Regions from separate parts of the Sporosarcina sp. FSL W7-1349 genome, predicted to be linked through region 3. Evidence: riboswitches for the same ligand, from Rfam matches in the RefSeq annotation. Region 3 holds a riboswitch; each other region holds the start of a gene.
The links. Region 3 has a riboswitch for S-adenosylmethionine ahead of MKY41_RS00525 (methionine ABC transporter ATP-binding protein). Riboswitches for the same ligand answer to the same signal wherever they lie in the genome.
Positions count from the first base shown of each region.

Region 1: it holds a riboswitch for S-adenosylmethionine, as region 3 does, so the genes downstream of both, MKY41_RS14715 (methionine biosynthesis PLP-dependent protein) here and MKY41_RS00525 (methionine ABC transporter ATP-binding protein) in region 3, are expected to answer to the same signal.
Region 2: it holds a riboswitch for S-adenosylmethionine, as region 3 does, so the genes downstream of both, MKY41_RS12730 (O-acetylhomoserine aminocarboxypropyltransferase/cysteine synthase family protein) here and MKY41_RS00525 (methionine ABC transporter ATP-binding protein) in region 3, are expected to answer to the same signal.

Region 1 is NZ_JBBOOK010000002.1:161,119-164,395, reverse strand. It holds gene metC (cystathionine beta-lyase) at 1-803, opposite strand, end outside; gene MKY41_RS14715 (methionine biosynthesis PLP-dependent protein) at 800-1,921, opposite strand; SAM riboswitch class I at 2,235-2,339, opposite strand; gene MKY41_RS14710 (aldo/keto reductase) at 2,495-3,277, shown strand, end outside.
Region 2 is NZ_JBBOOK010000001.1:2,579,468-2,582,744, reverse strand. It holds gene MKY41_RS12735 (glycerol-3-phosphate acyltransferase) at 61-693, opposite strand; SAM riboswitch class I at 838-953, shown strand; gene MKY41_RS12730 (O-acetylhomoserine aminocarboxypropyltransferase/cysteine synthase family protein) at 1,196-2,485, shown strand; gene MKY41_RS12725 (phenylacetate--CoA ligase family protein) at 2,863-3,277, shown strand, end outside.
Region 3 is NZ_JBBOOK010000001.1:96,033-99,309, reverse strand. It holds gene MKY41_RS00535 (MetQ/NlpA family ABC transporter substrate-binding protein) at 1-315, opposite strand, end outside; gene MKY41_RS00530 (methionine ABC transporter permease) at 332-1,000, opposite strand; gene MKY41_RS00525 (methionine ABC transporter ATP-binding protein) at 997-2,004, opposite strand; SAM riboswitch class I at 2,185-2,293, opposite strand; gene MKY41_RS00520 (pyridoxal phosphate-dependent aminotransferase) at 2,440-3,277, shown strand, end outside.

The sequences.
Region 1 (3,277 bases), on a different contig from region 3:
AAATAATCGGCGATTTTCTTCGCGGAGGCGGACGATTGGGCCAACCGTGCGCCGAGCGTCTTGATGCCCTGGATGAGGGAGAATGAGTCTTGCGCTCCCAAAATGGCTCCGAATGAGTTTTGGATGAAGGCAAGTTGATTGCCTAGTTCTTCATCTTTTGTCACTGCTAATCCAGCGATGATATCGCTATGGCCGGACAAAAATTTCGTTGCGCTATGCAGTACAATATCTACACCGAGTTCAATCGGACGTTGGTAGAGCGGCGTCATGAACGTATTATCCAGGAACGTCAGGCAGCCGTTCGCTTTAGCCAGCTCAACGATAGCGGCGATATCCGTAATCCCAAGACGCGGGTTCGATGGCGTTTCCATGTAAATCACTTTCGTATTCGGGCGGATCGCTTGGGCTGTCGCTTCCAAATCCGCCAAGTCGACAAATGTGTGCTCAATGCCGAATTTCGTTAATACTTGCGTGATGAAACGGAACGTCCCGCCATAGACATCTTCCGTCACCACAATATGGTCCCCAGATTTCAGCAGCATGAAGGCGGACGAGATGGCTGCAATCCCGGATGCGAATGCCAGTCCTCTTGCGCCGCCTTCCAACTCGGCGATGGTCTTTTCCAGCGCATCCCTCGTCGGATTGCCCGAACGGCTATAATCATACGGGCCGAATGAATCGAAATTTTCCTGATGAAAAGTGGAGGATAGATAAATCGGTACATTCACGGCTCCCGTTTTCTGTTCAAAGTTGCCGCTCGTGGATGCGTGGATGAATTTCGTTTCCAATCGCTGGTTGCTCATTGTTGGGGTACCCCGCTTTCCAATTTCGCGAATACTTGCTTCAAGTCGTCAATCAAATCTTCCGCCTCTTCCACACCGACGGAAAAACGCAACAGCCGATCACAGACACCGCGCCGCATCCGTTCTTCTACTGGAATATCGGCATGGGTTTGCGTCGTTGGATAGGTGATGAAGCTTTCCACTCCACCCAAGCTTTCCGCAAATGTAATAAGTTGAAGATTTTCCAGGAATGTTCCGACCCATGCGCTCTCTTTTAAACGGAACGACAGCATGCCGCCTCGTCCGGCATAGAGGACGTCGGTCACTTTCGGTTCGCTCTTCAAATATTCGACAATCGCCTTCGCGTTGGCATCATGTTGTTTCATTCGTAAATGAAGCGTTTTGAGGCCACGGATAATGAGCCAGGAATCGGAAGGGGAGAGCACCGCCCCGATGGCATTATGGTTTTTGCCTAGACGTTCGCAGAGTTCTTCGCCTTTCGCCACGACGAGACCGGCGAGGACGTCGTTATGTCCCCCGATATATTTCGTCGCGCTATGGAGGACGATATCCGCTCCGTCTTCAATCGGACGCTGGAAATAAGGCGTCAAGAAGGTATTATCGACAATTAATAGCAGACCGTGCTGTTTAGCCAGTTTTGCATATGCTGCAAGATCGATTTCCTGCATAAGGGGGTTTGTCGGCGTCTCGATGAATAAAGCCCGAGTGTTTTCGGAAATGAGTTTCTCCACTGCCTCAATATTAGTAAAATCGGTATACGTAGTATGAATTGAATACACATCGGAATAGTAGTCTAAAAGACGATACGTACCTCCGTAAATGTCTTCCGGGACGATGAGTTCATCTCCCGAACGGAATAGGGAAAGGACAAGTTGGATTGCCGCCATCCCTGAACTACAGGCGAAACCCGAATCTCCGTTTTCCAGTTTCGCGATGCCGTCTTCCAAAATCGACCGAGTTGGATTTTTGGTCCGAGTGTAATCATAGCCAGTCGATTTTCCAATGCCGTCATGCTTATAAGCGGTGGATAAATAAATCGGCGGATTGATCGCCCCTGTTTTGGGATCGCTATGATTCCCCAGTTGCACTAACGTCGTTGCCAAACTTCTCTTAGTCATCGTGTTCATCCTTTTCTAAATGAAATCAATTACGCCTCGGCGTAATTGCGAATCGAACAGCGAAGTGTTCGATTTGCCTTAATTTCTGCGTTCTTTGCGGAAAGTAAGGCACCCTCAATGTGATGTCCTTTCAAAATCCGTGAATTCCGCCGGAGGCTTTGGGCCAACAGGATGTTGGTTACTCAGACGTTGCCGCAGGACACGGCGTTCCAAGTCTGAGTTCCCCTATTCAGCGGGAGAATACCCGCTGAATAAGATAAAAAAAGAGCGCCCTTTTCGAAGAAGAGGACCCTCAGTATGTATGAAGTCAATCTCCTTATCTTCAAGGCTGCTCGCCTATTGGAATTAGCACCATACCTGAAATAGGCTGGTTGCCGAGACATCGTAGGGCCAATCCCTCCGTCTCTCTGGATAAGAATACAAATATGAAGTTGTGTGAAAAGATTAATTTATCCAACTCTATCATGAGAATCTTTTTAATGCAAGAGCTATTTTCTAGGGAAGCAACCTTCTGTAGCGAATTGGTTCTCTGTGATAATATGTTCGTATTACATATGGGTAGGAGTGGTAGGAATGGTAGCTAAACATTTGCAGGATTGTACTACTTTGTCCAACGGCGTCCAAATGCCGTGGATGGGCTTGGGGGTTTACCAGTCAAAGGGGGAAGAAGTGGTAGACGCGGTGAAATGGGCATTGGATGCAGGATACCGCAGCATCGATACGGCCGCGATTTATCGCAATGAAGAAGAGGTCGGACGAGCGCTCAAAGAATCGAGTGTTCCGCGTGAGGAAATTTTCGTAACGACAAAAGTGTGGAACTCGGATCAAGGCTTCGAGGCTACGTTAGAGGCATTCGACGATAGTTTGAAACGGTTGGAACTTGAGTACGTCGATCTTTATTTGGTCCATTGGCCGGAAGCTGGAAAATACAAAGAGACGTGGAAAGCGTTGGAAAAGCTCTACAAAGACGGGCGCGCACGGGCAATTGGCGTCTGCAACTTCAACATCCATCATCTGGAGGACTTGATGGCAGACGCGGAAATCATGCCGATGGTCAACCAGGTCGAATACCATCCATGCTTGACACAAGTCGAACTTCTGGCATTTTGCAAGGAGAACGGAATTCAGATGGAAGCATGGTCCCCTCTCATGCGAGGACAGCTTCTGGAAAATCCGGTGTTGGTCGAAATCGCCGAGAAATACGGAAAAACGGTTCCACAAGTGATGCTGCGCTGGGACTTGCAAAACGGCGTCGTGACCATTCCGAAGTCAGTGAAGCAAAGCCGGATCATCGACAATGCGAACGTGTTCGATTTTGAACTCACTGCAGAAGAGGTGGAGGCCATCGGGACGTTG
Region 2 (3,277 bases), 2.5 Mb from region 3:
TGTTTTCAAACCTACCATACTTATTTCGATTTATCAAGTCTGGGAAGGCCGAATTGGTTTCTATACCGTTTTTTTCTTTTTAAATACGGCTGAAACCCGGTTTTCCTGTCCATTTCGCAGACGTTTAAAGTTTTCAAGATGCTTCCAAATAGCCAAAAGGAACAACAGCGCGGCCAAGCCGACTTCCCAAACACCGCCGATCCAGAAAGCAGTGAAAAGAAGGACGACGTATAACGCCATCACTCCGAAGACGATAAAATCCGTTATGCAAGTGACTACGATGAAAAGGAGTAGACCAATAAGTCCTAATTTCCAATCAAGGGCGAGCAGAATCCCAATCAGTGTAGCTGTCCCTTTCCCGCCATCGAATCCCATATGGAACGGGAAGATATGCCCGATGACCGCTGCTGTACCTGCAAGAAATAACAAGGCGGAGCCGATGCTTGCGGATAATCCCGCAAACTCGATAGCCCAGCCTGCGAGCCAGACGGCCAGCACGCCTTTCCCGATATCAATCAAAGCAACAAGCGCGCCGAATTTCTTGCCTAAGACGATGGTGGCGTTAGAGGCACCTGCATTTTTGACACCAGTCTCTTTCAAATTGACTCCGGATAGCTTTTGAGCAACAACCGATCCATGCAAGCATCCGATGGCATATCCCCATAGTAAGATTCCGAATAACCAAATACCCATAAAAAATTCCCCCATAATCGGTATATCTAGAGTATAGCATCTTTAATTAAGCACAAGTTTCAGAAATTTTCCAACAAACTCTTGACAAAGAAACCGAGCAACCTCTATACTGTTTCACAAGATGGAAAACTGAAATCTACACAACTCTTATCAAGAGCGGCGGAGGGACTAGGCCCTGCGATGCCCGGCAACCGGCAAGTCAACCACTTGTTAAGGTGCTACTTCCTACAGATTCGTGCAAACGATCTGAAAGATAAGGGGAGGAATAGCGAAAGCCTAACCCTCTTCTTAAGCGAAGGGGGTTTTATTTTATCTAAATCTAGCAGGTGTTAAAACAGCTACTGGATTTAGAACAAGCCTGCGGCGGATATCGTCATAGATCTTTAGAAGAGCTTTTCGAGCAAGCTCGAGAAGAATCAGAAATCAATTGCATCAATTGTTTCCGAACCCTGCCGTGCCTGTAATTCCATCTAAACCACTACACTTTTGGAGGTAATCAATTATGTCAAGTTTGCATCCTGAAACACTTTTACTGCATGGCGGTCAGAAGCCTGATCCGGTAACGGGATCCCGCGCGTTGCCGATCCATCGTACGACTTCTTATGTCTTCCGTGACACGGAGCATGCACAAAATCTGTTTGGCCTTCAAGAAGCAGGCAATATTTATACACGTATTACAAACCCGACTGTATCGGTCTTTGAAGAGAGGATTGCTCTTTTGGAAGGCGGTTCCGCAGCGGTTGCACTATCCTCCGGGATGGCGGCCATCGCGTTCTCCGTTATGAATATTGCAGGTGCGGGAGATGAAATTGTTGCGGCAGGCAATCTCTATGGCGGAACATACAATCTATTCGCCGTCACATTACCGCGCTACGGCATTAACGTGAAATTTGTCGATGCAACTGACCCTGAAAACTTCCGTGAGGCTATAACCGATAAAACGAAAGCATTGTTTGCTGAAACGATCGGTAACCCGAGTCTCCACGTCTTGGATATCGAAGCGGTGGCGAACATTGCGCATGAGAATGATATTCCGCTATTGATCGACAATACATTTGCTTCCCCTTACGGTTGCAATCCGGCTGAATTCGGAGCGGACGTCATCATTCATTCGGCTACAAAATGGATTGGCGGTCATGGCACGACTATCGGCGGCGTAGCGGTCGATGCGGGAAAATTCGATTGGACGAAAGGCAAATTCCCTGGATTCACAGAACCGGATGAAACCTATCACGGACTCCGCTATGGCATCGATACGGCAGGCGCCGCATTTGCAACGAAACTGCGTGTACAACTGCTGCGTGATTTCGGACCTTGCTTGGATCCGGACAGTGCATTCAACTTCCTGCAAGGATTAGAAACACTTCATCTGCGTGTGACGAGACATAATGAAAACGCACTGAAAGTAGCGGAATTCCTGCAAGAGCATCCTTCCGTCGAATGGGTGACCTATACAGGGTTGGAAGATCATCCATCCTATGGGGCAGCGAAAAAGTATTTAAAACACGGTGCGGGTTCTATTATTGTATTCGGCATCAAGGGCGGCCGTGAAGCAGGACGGAAAGTGATCGACAACGTGAACATCTGGTCACATGTAGCCAATGTGGGGGACGCAAAATCTCTTATTATTCATCCTGCTTCGACGACTCATCAACAATTGAGCGCAGAAGATCTGATTACCTCCGGAGTTACAGAAGAACTCATCCGTCTATCTGTCGGATTGGAATCGGCAGACGATATTATTGCTGACTTGAAACAAGCCATCGAAAAAGCGACAGTTGAAGAAGCTTGATAACCAACCAAAAGAGCGATTTCCCATTCGAAATTGCTCTTTTATTTTGGTTATTTAAAGCATTTATAATTATATGAGTATAACTTATTAATAGAAAAATAGGTATGTAGGACTATCATTTTATTCGTCTTCGGATGGGGTTATTTGGATTCATTTTCAAAGCTATTGGATTTGCAAACAAGTAAAAAATAGCTCAAAACCATAATGAAAGAGCTTCCAAACCGCAACTTTCAGTAGTGAATTATCAGAAATTAGTATTGACTTTATATAAAATATGTATTAATCTAATGTTTATATTACAGATAAACGTGAATTCGTTTATTATTTGTTATATTAATTGCAACTAAACTACTATGCAATTGGGAGGAAAGGCTATTATGTATAATCCAGAAATTGAATCAGCCTCACGCACTCAGATGGAAGAGTGGCAGTTGAGCGGTCTGCAGTCAACTGTGAAAAGTGTCTATGAGAATGTGGAATTTTACAAAAAGAAATTTGATGAACTAGGTATCAAGCCAGAGGACATTCAATCTATAGATGATATTGTAAAACTTCCTTTCACGATCAAGAAAGATTTCCGTGACCAATATCCATACGGACTATTCGCTGTGCCGATTGAAGAGGTAACCCGTATCCATGGTTCTTCCGGGACAAGTGGAAAGCCTACAATTGTCGGCTACACCGAACAGGACTTGAAAAACTGGGGAGTAATCGTAGCTAGAGCACTCGTTGCGGCGGGCGGTCAAAAATCGGATGTCTTCCATAACGCATACGGATATGGATTGTTTACGG
Region 3 (3,277 bases):
TTGAGCAAAGTTTTCCAGGTAGACGATATGCTGGAATAGGTTCGCATCGATATCGCCGCTGTTCAACGCATTGTTCGGCTGGATATAGTCACTGAATTCTGTAACTTCCACTTTATAGCCTTTTTCTTCAAGGCCCGGAATGATTGCTTTTTTCAACATATCACTATATGGACCTGCCGTAGCACCGAATGTCAATGTTTTGCTTTCTTCTGTTGCTGCTGAATCATCTGCATTTTCCGCTTTCTCTTTCCCGCCACAAGCAGCAAGAGCCGCTGCCAGCACAACGGCAAATAGAGTCAATAAAAACTTTTTCATCTTCTTCTCTCCCTAATTATCGTTTATCTATAGCTTTTGAAACCCGATCTCCCGTAAATTGGATCAACTGCACTAATATGATGAGTATGGCGACTGTTACGATCATGATGGAATCGTCATATCGGTAATACCCGAACCGGATCGCCAAGTCCCCGATCCCTCCTCCACCGACAAATCCCGCCATGGCGGAATAGGCAACGAGACTGATGACTGTCAACGTAATCCCTTGGACAATGCTCGACTTTGCTTCAGGCAAAAGAACATTCCGGATGATCATCCAAGGGGAAGCCCCCATAGCGATCGCTGCCTCGATGACCCCTTTGTCGATTTCCCGCATGGACGTTTCGACAATCCGTGCGAAAAACGGGATGGCCGCTGCCGAAAGGGAGACACTAGCCGCGCCCGGGCCGATGATTTTCCCGACAATCAATTGAGTTAATGGAATCAATGCCACGAGCAATATAATGAACGGGATTGACCGCACCATATTGACGACAAAACCGAAAGTGGAATTGATCAGCCGGTTTTCAAGGAATAAACCTTTGTCTGTGACGAAGAGCAGAACACCCAAAGGAAGCCCGATGATAACCGCGATGGCCAGCGAAATACCGATCATATAGAGCGTTTCGCCAAATGCTTTCGTAATATCGGGCATCATCTCGATGATATGTGGCACATCAATCATTTCTCCAGCACCTCCACGTTTGCCTCTTGTCCGACCATAAAGTCGATCGCTTTCTGGATTTCATTCGGTTCACCCTGCAACTCCATGAGGAAAGTGCCGAGCGGCATTTCTTGAATATACTCAATAGAGCCGTGCAGGAAGTTCCCTTTGACATGGAAATGTTGCATCGTATCGGAAATGACGCTCTTCACGGCGACGTCCCCTTTGAATTTCACCTTGACCAATGTCCCGGTGCATGTCTCCAAAATCGCTTGCGGCACGTCAAATGAAACCACACTGCTGATGAACTCTTTCGTCAACGGCTGTTTTGGATCGGAGAAAATGTCATACACTTGTCCTTCTTCGATCACTTTTCCGTCCTGCATAATCGCCATCCGATCGCAAATTTCCTTCACGACATTCATTTCATGAGTAATCAATACGATCGTGATGCCCAATTCCCGATTGATTTTTTTCAGCAACCGCAAAATCGATGTCGTCGTGTTCGGGTCCAGCGCAGATGTCGCTTCGTCGCAAAGCAATACGGATGGATTATTAGCGAGCGCTCGGGCAATGCCGACCCGCTGTTTCTGTCCGCCGCTTAGCTGAGCGGGATAGACGTCCCGTTTATCCGCCAAGCCGACCATCTCAAGCAATTCGGTGACCCGTGCCTCCACTTGGTTTCCCGGAGTTTTGGCCGCTTGCAGTGCAAAGGCAATATTTTCATAGACCGTCTTCTGGCTGATGAGGTAGAAATGCTGGAAGATCATTCCGATTTTTAGTCGGGCTTGCCGCAATTTCTTCCCTTTCAGCTTCACCAAGTTTACATCATTAACTAAAATGGTCCCTTTAGTCGGTTTTTCTAACAGATTCATGCAGCGGAGTAATGAGCTCTTTCCCGCTCCTGAATAACCGACGATGCCGAATATCTCGCCTGTATTGATGTCGAGGGAGACATCATCCACGCCTTTTACAATGCCAGCCTTCGTCCTATATTCTTTTGTCAGATTTTCAATCCGGATCATGTGGCTCTCCTCTTTCTGCAAATCAATTACGCCTTGGCGTAATTGTGTTCAGATTTTGAATCGAGGCTCGAAATCTGCGACATCCGCCGGAGGCTATATTATTATTCAACACTCGTTGAATAAAAATAAAAATAAAAAACTTCTTCCATTTCATCAACGAAAGAAGCACTGAACTATATCAGCTTATCTCTCAGAATGAAATTACACTCTGTAGGACTTGGCACCTTCCTTGATTGCAAGGGGTTGCTGGACGTCATCGGGCCTTTCCCTCGGTCGCTCTGGATAAGAGTTGTTATTTATTTAGAAACCCAAGGCTTATCATAAGCCCATTTTAAAAAAGAGTCAAGTTATTTTGACATTATTCTATGTGATTGCAGGCGGTCTCGTATTGTATGTATACTATTCAATAGAATGAATGAGAAAAGAGGAAAAAGAATGGCGATTTCAAATCGATTGAAAGCATTACCCCCGCATTTTTTTACCGAATTAATTGGGAAAGTCGAGGCAGCACAGGCGGAAGGCCGGGACGTTATTAATCTAGGCCGCGGCAACCCCGACCAGCCAACCCCTCCCCATATTGTCAAAGCGTTGCAGGAAGCGGCGGAAGATCCGGCGACTCACGGCTATTCCCCATTCCGGGGAACGAAGGAACTCCGTCAGGCGGCGGCCGACTTTTACAAGCGGGAGTTCGATGTGTCAGTCGACCCGGAAACCGAAGTGGCTGTCCTCGGGGGAACAAAAATCGGAGTGGTCGAATTACCGCTTGCCATCATGAATGAAGGGGAATTATTGCTCCTTCCCGACCCAGGCTACCCGGACTATCTGTCGGGTGTGAGCTTGGCGGGCATTCGCTATGAAACGATGCCGCTTCTCGAAAAAAACGGCTTCTTCCCGGATTTCAGCAACTTGTCCGACCGTCAAAAACAAGAAGCGAAATTGATGTATTTGAACTACCCGAGCAACCCGACAGGCGTGACTGCCACCCTCCCGTTTTTTGAGGAAACGGTCGCATTTGCCAAGGAACATGACATTTACGTGTTGAATGATTTTGCCTACGGTTCCATCGGGTTTGACGGAAAGAAACCGATCAGCTACCTGCAGGCAGAAGGAGCGAAAGACGTCGGCATCGAGATGCTTTCGCTATCCAAAATGTACAATATGGCAGGCTGGAGAGTCGGATTTGCAATTGGGAATGCGGAAATCGTGGAAGCGATCAACTTATTGCAAGATCATTTATTCACGAGCGTTTTCCCTGCCGTCCAACGGGCTGCTA